One region of the Macrococcus epidermidis genome, then DNA from elsewhere that is predicted to be linked to it. Evidence: riboswitches for the same ligand, from Rfam matches in the RefSeq annotation. Region 1 holds a riboswitch; the other holds the start of a gene.
The links. A riboswitch is a leader RNA that binds a small molecule or an ion and turns the genes downstream of it on or off. The one in region 1 is predicted to bind lysine.
Positions count from the first base shown of each region.

Region 2: it holds a riboswitch for lysine, as region 1 does, so the genes downstream of both, KFV12_RS09110 (amino acid permease) here and KFV12_RS07180 (aspartate kinase) in region 1, are expected to answer to the same signal.

Region 1 covers NZ_CP073819.1:1,365,687-1,371,254, forward strand. Annotated here, with positions in the region: gene pepF (oligoendopeptidase F) at 1-70, shown strand, start outside; gene KFV12_RS07165 (SDR family oxidoreductase) at 143-850, shown strand; gene KFV12_RS07170 (CvfB family protein) at 911-1,777, opposite strand; gene KFV12_RS07175 (ABC-F family ATP-binding cassette domain-containing protein) at 1,954-3,549, shown strand; lysine riboswitch at 3,693-3,866, shown strand; gene KFV12_RS07180 (aspartate kinase) at 3,944-5,182, shown strand; gene KFV12_RS07185 (aspartate-semialdehyde dehydrogenase) at 5,265-5,568, shown strand, end outside.
Region 2 covers NZ_CP073819.1:1,716,643-1,722,210, forward strand. Annotated here, with positions in the region: gene KFV12_RS09090 (sirohydrochlorin chelatase) at 1-166, opposite strand, end outside; gene rplT (50S ribosomal protein L20) at 438-797, opposite strand; gene rpmI (50S ribosomal protein L35) at 828-1,028, opposite strand; gene infC (translation initiation factor IF-3) at 1,041-1,577, opposite strand; ribosomal protein L20 leader region at 1,596-1,721, opposite strand; gene KFV12_RS09110 (amino acid permease) at 1,759-3,249, opposite strand; lysine riboswitch at 3,324-3,494, opposite strand; gene thrS (threonine--tRNA ligase) at 3,620-5,548, opposite strand.

The sequences.
Region 1 (5,568 bases):
GATTGCTTATATCGGTTCATTAATTGATGAACTGGAAAAGTTAACTGAAGAAATTGAACAGCACAAATAAAACAACAAACGCATAATACAATGGCTGTATTATGCGTTTATTTGATTAAATATTAAATAATGAGGTGTTTATATGAATATTAATGGTAAAGTTGTCATTATAACTGGTGCTGCAAATAGTATCGGTAAACATATCGCAGATACATTTAGACACAATAAGGCCATTGTCTGCGATATTGATATCCAGCCAGGATGTTATTTTCAGGGCGATATATCAGATACAAATGTAATTGATGCATTCATTCAGCAGGTTATCAGTGAGCATAAGAAAATTGACTATATTATCAATAATGCACTTCCTATTATGAAAGGCATCAATGATTGTACGATAGAAGAATTTAACCACGCGTTACAAGTTGGTGTCTCTGCACCATTTTATATTGTACAGCAATCCCTACCCTATCTAAATGATAATGCTGCTATTGTAAATATCTCATCATCAAGAGCACTGATGAGTCAACCACAAACAGAAAGCTATTCCGCTGCCAAAGGTGGCATCAGTGCATTAACACATGCCTTAGCTGTAAGTTTAAGAGAACAAGCACGCGTCAATGCGATATTACCTGGATGGATCGACACGACAAATAGTGAATTTTCTGGCAGCAATAACTTACAACATCCTGCCGGTCGCGTCGGAGTACCGAATGATGTTACACAAATGGCACTTTATTTATGTAGTGATAATGCAACATTTATTACAGGACAGGAATTTGTCGTTGATGGTGGTATGACTAAACAAATGATTTATCATAATGACCAAGGATGGTATTATGATAAATAAAACCAACATTGCCGGATACTTGAAGTATCCGGCAATGTTGGTTTTGATTATATGAACTTATTATTCAACCGCTTTAATTTTATCCGCTTCAATCACGATGCGTTTGTTTTTATATAAGCGGCCAATCGCACGTTTAAAACTACCTTTACTCATGTTAAAGACTTCTTTTATCGCTTCAGGATCTGACTTATCAGAGAATGGCAGTTCACCACCGTATTCTTCTAATAACTTTAAGATTTGCTCTGAATCATCATCTAAGCGCTCATGTGCAAGTGGTAAAAATGAACCATTTAAAGTTCCATCTTCTTTATGTCCGATAATTCGTACTTCTACTGCTTCACCAAGTCTAGGTTCACTTCTACGTTCTGATTCGTGAACGAATATTTTGTAACCCTCTTTAGATAAAAGAAACGTTCCGATACGTAATAAACGGTATGGATGTGCTGTGATCGTCTTGTGTAACAGCTCTTCTGGTGCTGGTGTAAACATGGCATCGACCATCGTTTCACTTGCTAAACGTCCATATAACTGATCATTTCTGTCTACACGAAGACAAGCAAATACTTCATCTCCTGCTTCCGGCCAAACTTCTTTTACTTTCGGTAGATCTTCCCACGGAATAACGATTTCACGTGGGATACCGATATCTACCGTAACCCCGTCTCTATCTTTCTTAATCACTTTTACCCAGTCATAGCGGTCAGTTGAAATATCGGGAATATTTTGGGTTGCAAATAAATCTCCAGTACGACCTGGATATACAAAGAAAGAATAATCCTCACCAATTTCTAATTCATCATCTTCTAATACTTCTGATTGATTTAACTTTACGACTTCACTATTCGGTCCAAGTAAGTAATACGTAGACCCTTCTAATCGATCGACGCGTAAAAAGTCGATACTACCTGATAATTGTTTGTTCTCCATATGTCTCTCCTTTAGGTTAAATACCTATTTCAATAAATCATTATAGCACATTTTCACCCATTCGTCAGAATTAACAGTATAATAGAACTATCTGTGTAAGTAAGAAATCAGTAATATCTATTTCTTATCAAACTATGATATAATCTTACTGATTATAAATTAAAGGAGACCACTCAATGTTACAAGTATCTAATGTTAGTTTACGATTCGGTGATAGAAAATTATTTGAAGATGTAAACATAAAATTCACACCCGGAAACTGCTACGGTTTAATCGGAGCAAACGGTGCAGGAAAATCTACTTTCCTAAAAATTCTTTCAGGTGAGCTTGACTCTCAATCAGGTCATGTTTCATTAGGAAAAGACGAACGATTATCAATATTAAAACAGGACCACTTCGCTTATGAAGATGAACGTGTACTTGATGTTGTACTTCGTGGTAATGAAAAGCTTTGGAATGTCATGAAAGAAAAGAATGAAATCTATATGAAACCAGACTTCAGTGATGAAGATGGTATGCGTGCAGCTGAACTTGAAGGTGAGTTTGGTGAAATGGGCGGCTGGACTGCTGAAAGTGATGCACAAGTATTATTGTCTGGTCTTGGCATCAAAGATGATCTACACGAAAAGAAAATGTCTGAACTTGAAAATAACCAGAAAGTTAAGATTCTTTTAGCACAAGCATTATTTGGTGAGCCAGATGTATTATTACTCGATGAGCCTACCAACGGTTTAGATATTCCTGCAATCAGCTGGTTAGAGGAATTCTTGATTAACTTTGAAAACACAGTAATCGTTGTATCACATGACCGTCATTTCTTAAATAACGTATGTACGCATATTGCTGATTTAGACTACGGTAAAATTAAAATTTATGTTGGGAACTATGACTTCTGGTATCAATCAAGTCAGTTAGCACAACAAATGCTACAAGACTCTAATAAGAAAAAAGAAGAAAAGATTAAAGAATTACAGGACTTCGTTGCACGATTCTCAGCAAATGCTTCTAAATCTAAACAAGCAACAAGCCGTAAGAAAATGTTAGAAAAGATTGAATTAGATGATATCCAGCCTTCTAGCCGTAAATATCCTTTCGTTAACTTTAAACCAGAACGTGAAATTGGTAATGAGTTACTACAAGTTCAAGGTTTAACTAAAACTATCGATGGCGTAAAAGTTATTGATAACTTATCATTTACGATGAATCCAAACGATAAAGCAGTACTAGTCGGTGATTCTGAAATTGCTAAGACTACCCTACTTCGTATTTTAGCTGGTGAAATGGAACCGGATGAGGGTTCTTACAAATGGGGTGTGACAACGTCACAAAGTTATTTACCGAAAGATAACTCAGAATTCTTTGAAGGTAAAAATATCGACTTAGTAGAATGGTTACGTCAATATGCACCGCCTGAGGAACAAACGGAAACTTTCTTACGCGGATTCTTAGGTCGCATGTTATTCTCTGGTGAAGAAGTACGTAAAAAAGCAACTGTATTATCAGGAGGAGAAAAAGTAAGATGTATGTTAAGTAAGATGATGTTATCATCAGCGAACGTATTATTACTTGATGAGCCAACAAACCATTTAGACTTAGAAAGTATCACTTCTGTCAATGATGGTTTAAAGGCATTTAAAGGTTCACTGATCTTTACTTCTCATGACTTTGAGTTCATTAACACAATTGCCAATCGTGTTATTGACTTAAATGCAAACCTTTCTAAAGAAATTACTTATGAAGAATACTTAAAAGAACAAGGTGTACTTAAATAAATATTTTCTTGCGTGTATTCATTTTATGAATACACGTTTTTTGATTTTAAGTATTGTTAAATAAACTATTATTTTTAAATTTTCTCAAAACACTTTACAATTTTAAAATCTTTCTGTAGTATATTAAATATCAATTAAATAAATGTAACAGATGAGGCGCATCGATCATGAGTAAGTAATGGTAATTCTGCAAATGAATTACTGAAAGGGTGAGATGCCGAAATATAGTATTGATTGCAGTGAATACTATGTTGGATCCACAGGTTAAGAGCTATGGATTTGTCATTATTGAAAAATAATGGAGTGCATCGCTTGTATATAAATTCAACAAGTCCAGATGTCTCTGGGCTTGTTTTTTTGTTGGTGATGACCCCTTGCAGGAGGCAAAAAATTGATAACAGAAAACAGTATTCAGACAGAAGAAAAAGCAAGTAATATCAAAGTATTAAAATTTGGCGGAAGTTCTGTTGCTGATTTTAATAAGATTAGGCACATTGCTGATTATCTTAAAAAGCGTGTTGAACAAAAGGAAAAACTCGTCGTCGTTGTTTCAGCGATGGGAAAGACAACGGATGCACTACTCAAAAATGTAGCGTCACTTACAGAACGTCCAAAAGAAAGTGCACTAGCTATGTTATTAACCACAGGTGAGCAGCAAACCATCGCTTATCTTTCAATCATATTAAATGATTTATCAGTAGAATCCGTTGCTTTAACGGGAGCGCAGGCTGGAATACGCACTGAAGGTCATCATCTAAAAAGTAAGATTCAGTCTATTAACACGACTAAATTACAGGAACTATTTAAGACAAAAGATATTATTATTGTAGCTGGCTTTCAAGGTATCAATCATGAAGATGAGTTAACGACACTTGGTCGTGGTGGAAGTGATACAACAGCAGTAGCACTTGCAGCATCACTTCAATCATCATGTGAAATATATTCTGACGTAATAGGAATATTTGGTACCGACCCGAGAGTATATCCAGAAACAATGAAGATGGACTATGTAAGTTTTGAAGAAATGATGGAACTGTCATCACTCGGAGCTGGCGTACTTGAAACACGATGTATTGAAATCGCTTATAATAACAATACTAAAATATATACCGGAAAAACTTTATCCGAAGAGAAAGGAACATGGATTGTGCCAAATGAACAAATCATTGAAAGAAAAGCAGTAACAGGAATTGCATTAGATGAAGATATGAATTACGTAACTTTATCTTATCCAATGCACGATACAAAAGTATTAACCTCTCTTTACGAATTATTAGAACAAAATCAGATCAATATCGATATGATTTCTCAGACAGTAAATATCGATGGTATGCAGTTATCATTTACGATGAAAAATACAGAACAATATCAGATTAAAGCAATTATTGATCAGTTAACTGCATCATACCCTGCCCTACTCCATGAAATTAAAGATAACTATGCGAAAGTATCGATCATCGGTTCAGGTATGCGTGATATGTCTGGTGTCGCGTCAAAAGTATTTATGTCTTTAATCGAGGAGCAGATTGCATACTATCAGGTATCGACAAGTGAAATCAGTATTTCATTAGTAGTAGATGCTGGAAATGCAAAGCAAGCAGTACAAATATTATGTGAAAAATTTAATGTTTAATTTTTATTAAAACACTTTAACTCATTAAAGAAAATGCGTAACATATAAGTAAATAATTGATTAATTATAAGGAGTGTATGAAATGTATAAAATCGCAGTCGTAGGTGCAACTGGTTTAGTCGGTCAAAAAATGTTAGAAGTACTCGAAAGAAAATCAATCCCATTTAATGAACTTACATTATTTACTTCAGCAAGATCTGCAAATAAAGAAGTTGTTTATCAAGGTAAAACGTATATTACAGAAGAATTAACAGAAGAAAAAGCGAATGAAAAGTATGATTTTGTATTAATGAGTGCAGGAGGTAGCACGAGCTTAAAGTTCTCTCCTCTGTTTGAACAAGCAGGAAGCATTGTTATAGATAATTCAAGTGCATATAGAATGGAAG
Region 2 (5,568 bases), 350 kb from region 1:
CCATACGGCGTGTAATAATTGGTACATTCTCGTCATCTTTTTCGAGAAAAGCTAACTGCTGTACTGTTTCAGGTCGCTTTGATATTATATTATCTACAAATTCTCTGAAAAGTTGATTTTTATCAGGCATCTTTGATCCATGTGCGATATATATGATTCCTTTCATGTGCCTCCCCCTCAATAAAAGATACATTTATATTATAGCTTATTTAGTTGTGAATATGTTCACATGTATATATGAATAGGGATTTCCCTATATAAATTTTTTTGCAAGTAATTTAATAAGAAATATGTCTTTACTTTTTATTACTTTCGGATTTATTATTTTTTTTGTTTATATATCTCCATCGATTTACCCTCCTTTTTTATATTAAAAATGGCCATAAAAAAAATCTCTAAGTCATCATAACTTAGAGATTTTTAAGATTAATATCTTATTATTTGTTTAAAGCCGCTTTCGCTTGTGCTACGATTTCAGCAAATGCTTTTTCGTCAGTGATAGCGATTTCTGATAACATTTTACGGTTGATATCGATACCAGCAACTTTTAATCCGTTCATTAAACGGCTATAGCTGATGTCGTTCATACGCGCTGCCGCATTGATACGTGCGATCCATAATTTACGGAAGTCACGTTTCTTTTGACGACGGTCACGGTATGCATATTGACCTGATTTCATTACTTGTTGTTTTGCTACTTTATATAATGTATGTTTTGAACCAAAGTAACCTTTAGCTAATTTGATTGTACGTTTACGACGCGCGCGTGTAACTGTTCCACCTTTAACTCGTGGCATTATAATTCCTCCTCAGTGTTTCTAATTTTATTATTTTACGTAAGTTAACATTTGTGCTACTCGTTTTTGATCGCCTTTAGATACTAATGACGCTTTACGAAGTCCACGTTTTTGTTTCGTTGATTTGTTTGCGAATAAGTGTGAAGTGTAAGCTCTTGAACGTTTTAATTTTCCTGAACCAGTTCTTTTAACACGTTTAGCTCCACCACGGTGAGTTTTCATTTTAGGCATGTTTTGTTCCTCCTAGTTTTGTTTTTTGTCGACGATTGGCGCTAACATTAAGAACATTGAGCGGCCATCCATCTTTGGTCTTTGTTCAACTGTCGCAAGATCTTTACATTCTTCTGCAAATTTCTCTAACACACGTTGACCAAATTCTTTATGCGTGATTGCACGACCTCGGAATCTGATTGATACTTTAACTTTGTCCTGCTTTTCTAAGAATTTACGAGCATTTTTAAGTTTCGTATTAAAATCATGATCTTCAATCGTTGGACTTAATCTAATTTCTTTAACGACAACAACTTTTTGATTTTTACGTGCTTCTTTTTCTTTCTTTTGTTGTTCAAATTTGAATTTACCGTAATCCATAATTTTGGCTACTGGTGGTTTCGCATTTGGAGCAACTAACACGACATCAAGGTTAACACGTTCTGCAATTTCAATTGCTTCGAACTTAGTTTTAACGCCAAGTTGTTCACCATCATGACCGATTAAACGAAGTTCTCTCGCACGAATTTTGTCATTGATTTGAGTTTGATCTTTAGCTATGGTTGACACCTCCTATTTGATTTACGAAGACAAACAAAAAAGCGAATGCATAATGCACCCGCTAAAAAATAGACATGTCTAACCATGTTATTTAACCCTGTAACTGCTCTTTGCGTCTTCAGGGCGAGAAGCGGGATGCTTCTACTTGTCCGTTTCGTATTCAACAGACTTAAGTATAACAGGCTAATATTTATAAGTCAACATCTATTTTTTCATATTCACTCATATCTGTATCTTGAGATAAATCAACTTCTGTTAAAGGAATCTTACGCGTTTTATATTTTAGTTTGTGGTAGAAATAGAACGCTAAGAAAATTGGAATCCCCATATAAGTGATCAAGAAACCATTAAGATCGAACTTACCACCTAATATTAAATCAGTATCCTGACCGATAATTACAAATAAACAGAGAACAAATGCAAATATCGGACCGAATGGGAACCACATCGCTTTATATTTTAATACTGATATATCTTTGTTCTGAGCATAAAACGCTCTTCTGAATCGATAATGACTAATTGCAATACCAAGCCAGGCGATAAATCCTGTTAAACCACTTGCTGCCACGATATATTCGTAAGCACCACTAGCAACACGCTCTACTAAGAAGATGATTACCACCACAACAAACGTTGCAAGTAAACTCGGAATAGGAACGCCTTTGCGATTTGTTTCTGAGAATTTACGTGATGCTAATCCATCTTTACCCATCGCATATAACATACGCGTTGAAGCATACATACCACTATTACCCGCTGATAGAATAGATGTTAAGATAACAGCATTCATAAAGGATGCTGCAAATGCAAGGCCAGCATTTTCAAATACTAACGTAAATGGTGACTTCGCAACACTATCTCCCCCCATTAAGTTAGGATTCGTGTAAGGAATGATTAATCCGATGACGAAAATAGAGAGAATGTAAAAAATTAAAATTCTCCAGAAAACTTGTTTAATCGCTTTCGGTATCGTTTTTTCCGGCTCTTCTGATTCACCTGCTGTAATACCAACAAGTTCTGTACCCTGGAAACTAAATCCGGCTACTAAGAATACGCCAAGAATCGTTAAGAAAGACCCCGTTAAACCATGACCGACAAATGGAGCATCACCTGTCGTGAAGTTATCAAAACCGATAAACTTGCCACCTAATATTCCAACGATTGTTAGTAATCCGATGATTAAAAATAATATAACAGTAGCAACTTTTATAATCGCAAACCAATATTCACTTTCACCATAAACTCGAACTGACAATGTATTTAAAAATAAAATAATTGCTAAAAACACTAAGCTCCATGCCCAACCCGGCAAGAAATCCATCGGTGCCCAGTACTTTATGACGCTCGCAGCGATACTCACATCTGCTGCAACTGTAATCACCCAGTTAAACCAATAATTCCAGCCAAGCGCAAATCCAAGAGATGGATCGACGAAGCGTGTTGCATAGGTAGAAAATGAACCTGAAATCGGTAAATATGTTGCCATTTCACCAAGACTTGTCATTAAGAAAAATACCATAATACCAATAATCGTAAACGCAAGTAACGCACCACCTGGGCCAGCATCACGAATCGCTCCTCCAGAGGTCATAAATAAACCTGTGCCGATACAGCCACCAATAGCGATCATCGAAATATGGCGCTGCTTCAATTTTCTTTGTACTCCATTCGTACTTTGCATATATTGACTTCCTTTCAAAAATTAAAAATGAGCACACGTATGATACGCGTACTCATTTGAAAGTATAATCATCAAAATTAAGTAGCGCATCACAAATGTGACAGTCTAACACTTGTTCAATGTTAGCCCAGGATATAATGTTCATACACATTATTCCTTCGGCACTGTTTCCTTTCGATAAACTTCGTTTATGTGTATGACATATCCATCATCTACTCATAAACAGTGCAACCTCTACCTCAACGAGGAATATTAAGTTAGTTACTAATATACATGACATCACTTATTATTTCAACCTCTTTTTATTAATACGTTAAAACATTAAATGATGATTTTCCTTAAAAACATAGACTCATAAAAAATCAAATCATTATTTTTTTAGACGAATCTCATCAACTAAATTCCAGATAAACTCGTCGCGATCTAAAGTTTTAGAATCTTTAGAACCATATTGACGCAGGTTTACTTCATTATTCTCAACTTCTTTATCTCCTACTACAACCTGGTAAGGGACTTTATGCATTTGTGCTTCACGAATTTTGTAGCCCATCTTTTCATTTCGGTCATCAATATGACAACGAACACCTTGAGATTTTAACTCATCATATAATTTACGCGCATAGTCATAATGCACTTCATTAGAAACCGGAATAATTTCTAATTGATTTGGAGCAAGCCAAGTAGGATATGCACCTTTATATTCTTCTGTTAAGAAAGCAACAAATCGTTCCATTGTTGAAATAACACCACGATGAATAACTACCGGACGGTGTTTCTCGCCGTCATTACCAATGTATTCTAAATCGAAACGTTCCGGTAATAAGAAGTCTAATTGAACTGTAGATAAAGTTTCTTCTTTACCTAACGCAGTTTTAACCTGTACATCGAGTTTTGGACCGTAGAATGCAGCTTCTCCTGGTGCTTCTTCGTAATCTAAGCCCATTTCATCAACTGCTTCTTTAAGCATTGATTGTGCTTTCTCCCACATTTCATCATCCTGGAAATATTTTTCAGTATCTTCTGGATCTCTATAACTTAGACGGAATTTATAATCTTTAAATTTGAAGTCTTTATATACATCTATTACAAGTTGCACGACACGGATAAATTCATCTTTAATCTGATCCGGACGAACGAAGATATGTGCATCATTTAAAGTCATACCACGAACACGTTGTAATCCGCTTACAGCACCACTTGCTTCATATCTGTGCATTGTACCAAGTTCAGCGATACGGATTGGTAATTCACGGTATGAATGTGGTTTATTTTTATAGACCATCATATGGTGTGGACAGTTCATCGGACGTAATACCATTTGCTCATTGTCCATCTCCATAACCGGGAACATGTCTTCCTGATAATGATCCCAGTGTCCAGAAGTTTTATAAAGATCAACTGAACCCATAACTGGTGTATACACGTGGTCATAACCTAATGCAACTTCTTTATCAACAATATAGCGTTCTAATTCACGACGAATTGTAGCGCCATTTGGTAACCATAACGGTAAACCAGGGCCGACAAGTTGATTTGTAGTAAATAACTCTAATTCTTTACCAATCTTTCTGTGGTCACGTTCTTTACGCTCTTCTAAAACCTGAAGATGTTCTTTTAATGCTTTTTTATCGAAGAAGGCTGTACCGTAGATACGTTGTAACATCTTATTATTCGCATCACCTCTCCAGTATGCACCAGCTGTAGATAATAATTTAAATTCTTTAATTTTAGCAGTTGATGGCACATGTACACCACGGCAAAGGTCAGTGAATTCACCTTGAGAATAGATTGTTACATGCTCATCAGCTGGAATCGCATCGATTAACTCCTGTTTGTATGGATCATCGGCAAAAATTTGTTTAGCTTCATCACGACTTACAACACGACGTTCAATCTTAATGTTTTCACCGACAATTTGACGCATTGTCTTTTCAATTTCAGGTAAATCTTCGCTTGAAATTTTATGTTCAGTATCTACATCATAATAGAATCCTTCTTCAATAACAGGACCTACACCGAAATGCACATTACCATACATACGCTTTAACGCTTGTGCCATTAAATGTGCAGTTGAATGACGTAGTACTTCTATACCTTCAGGAGACTCAGGCGTAATGATTTCGATGTCTCCATCTGTTTCAAGTGCCGTTGATAAATCTACCATCTGTCCATTAAATTTTCCTGCTAAAGCTTTCTTCTTTAAACCAGGACTGATTGAACCTGCAATATCCTCAGTTGTAACGCCAGCCTCAAAACTTTTTACATTACCATCTGGAAACTTAACATTAATTTCACTCATTCATAACGCCTCACTTTTTT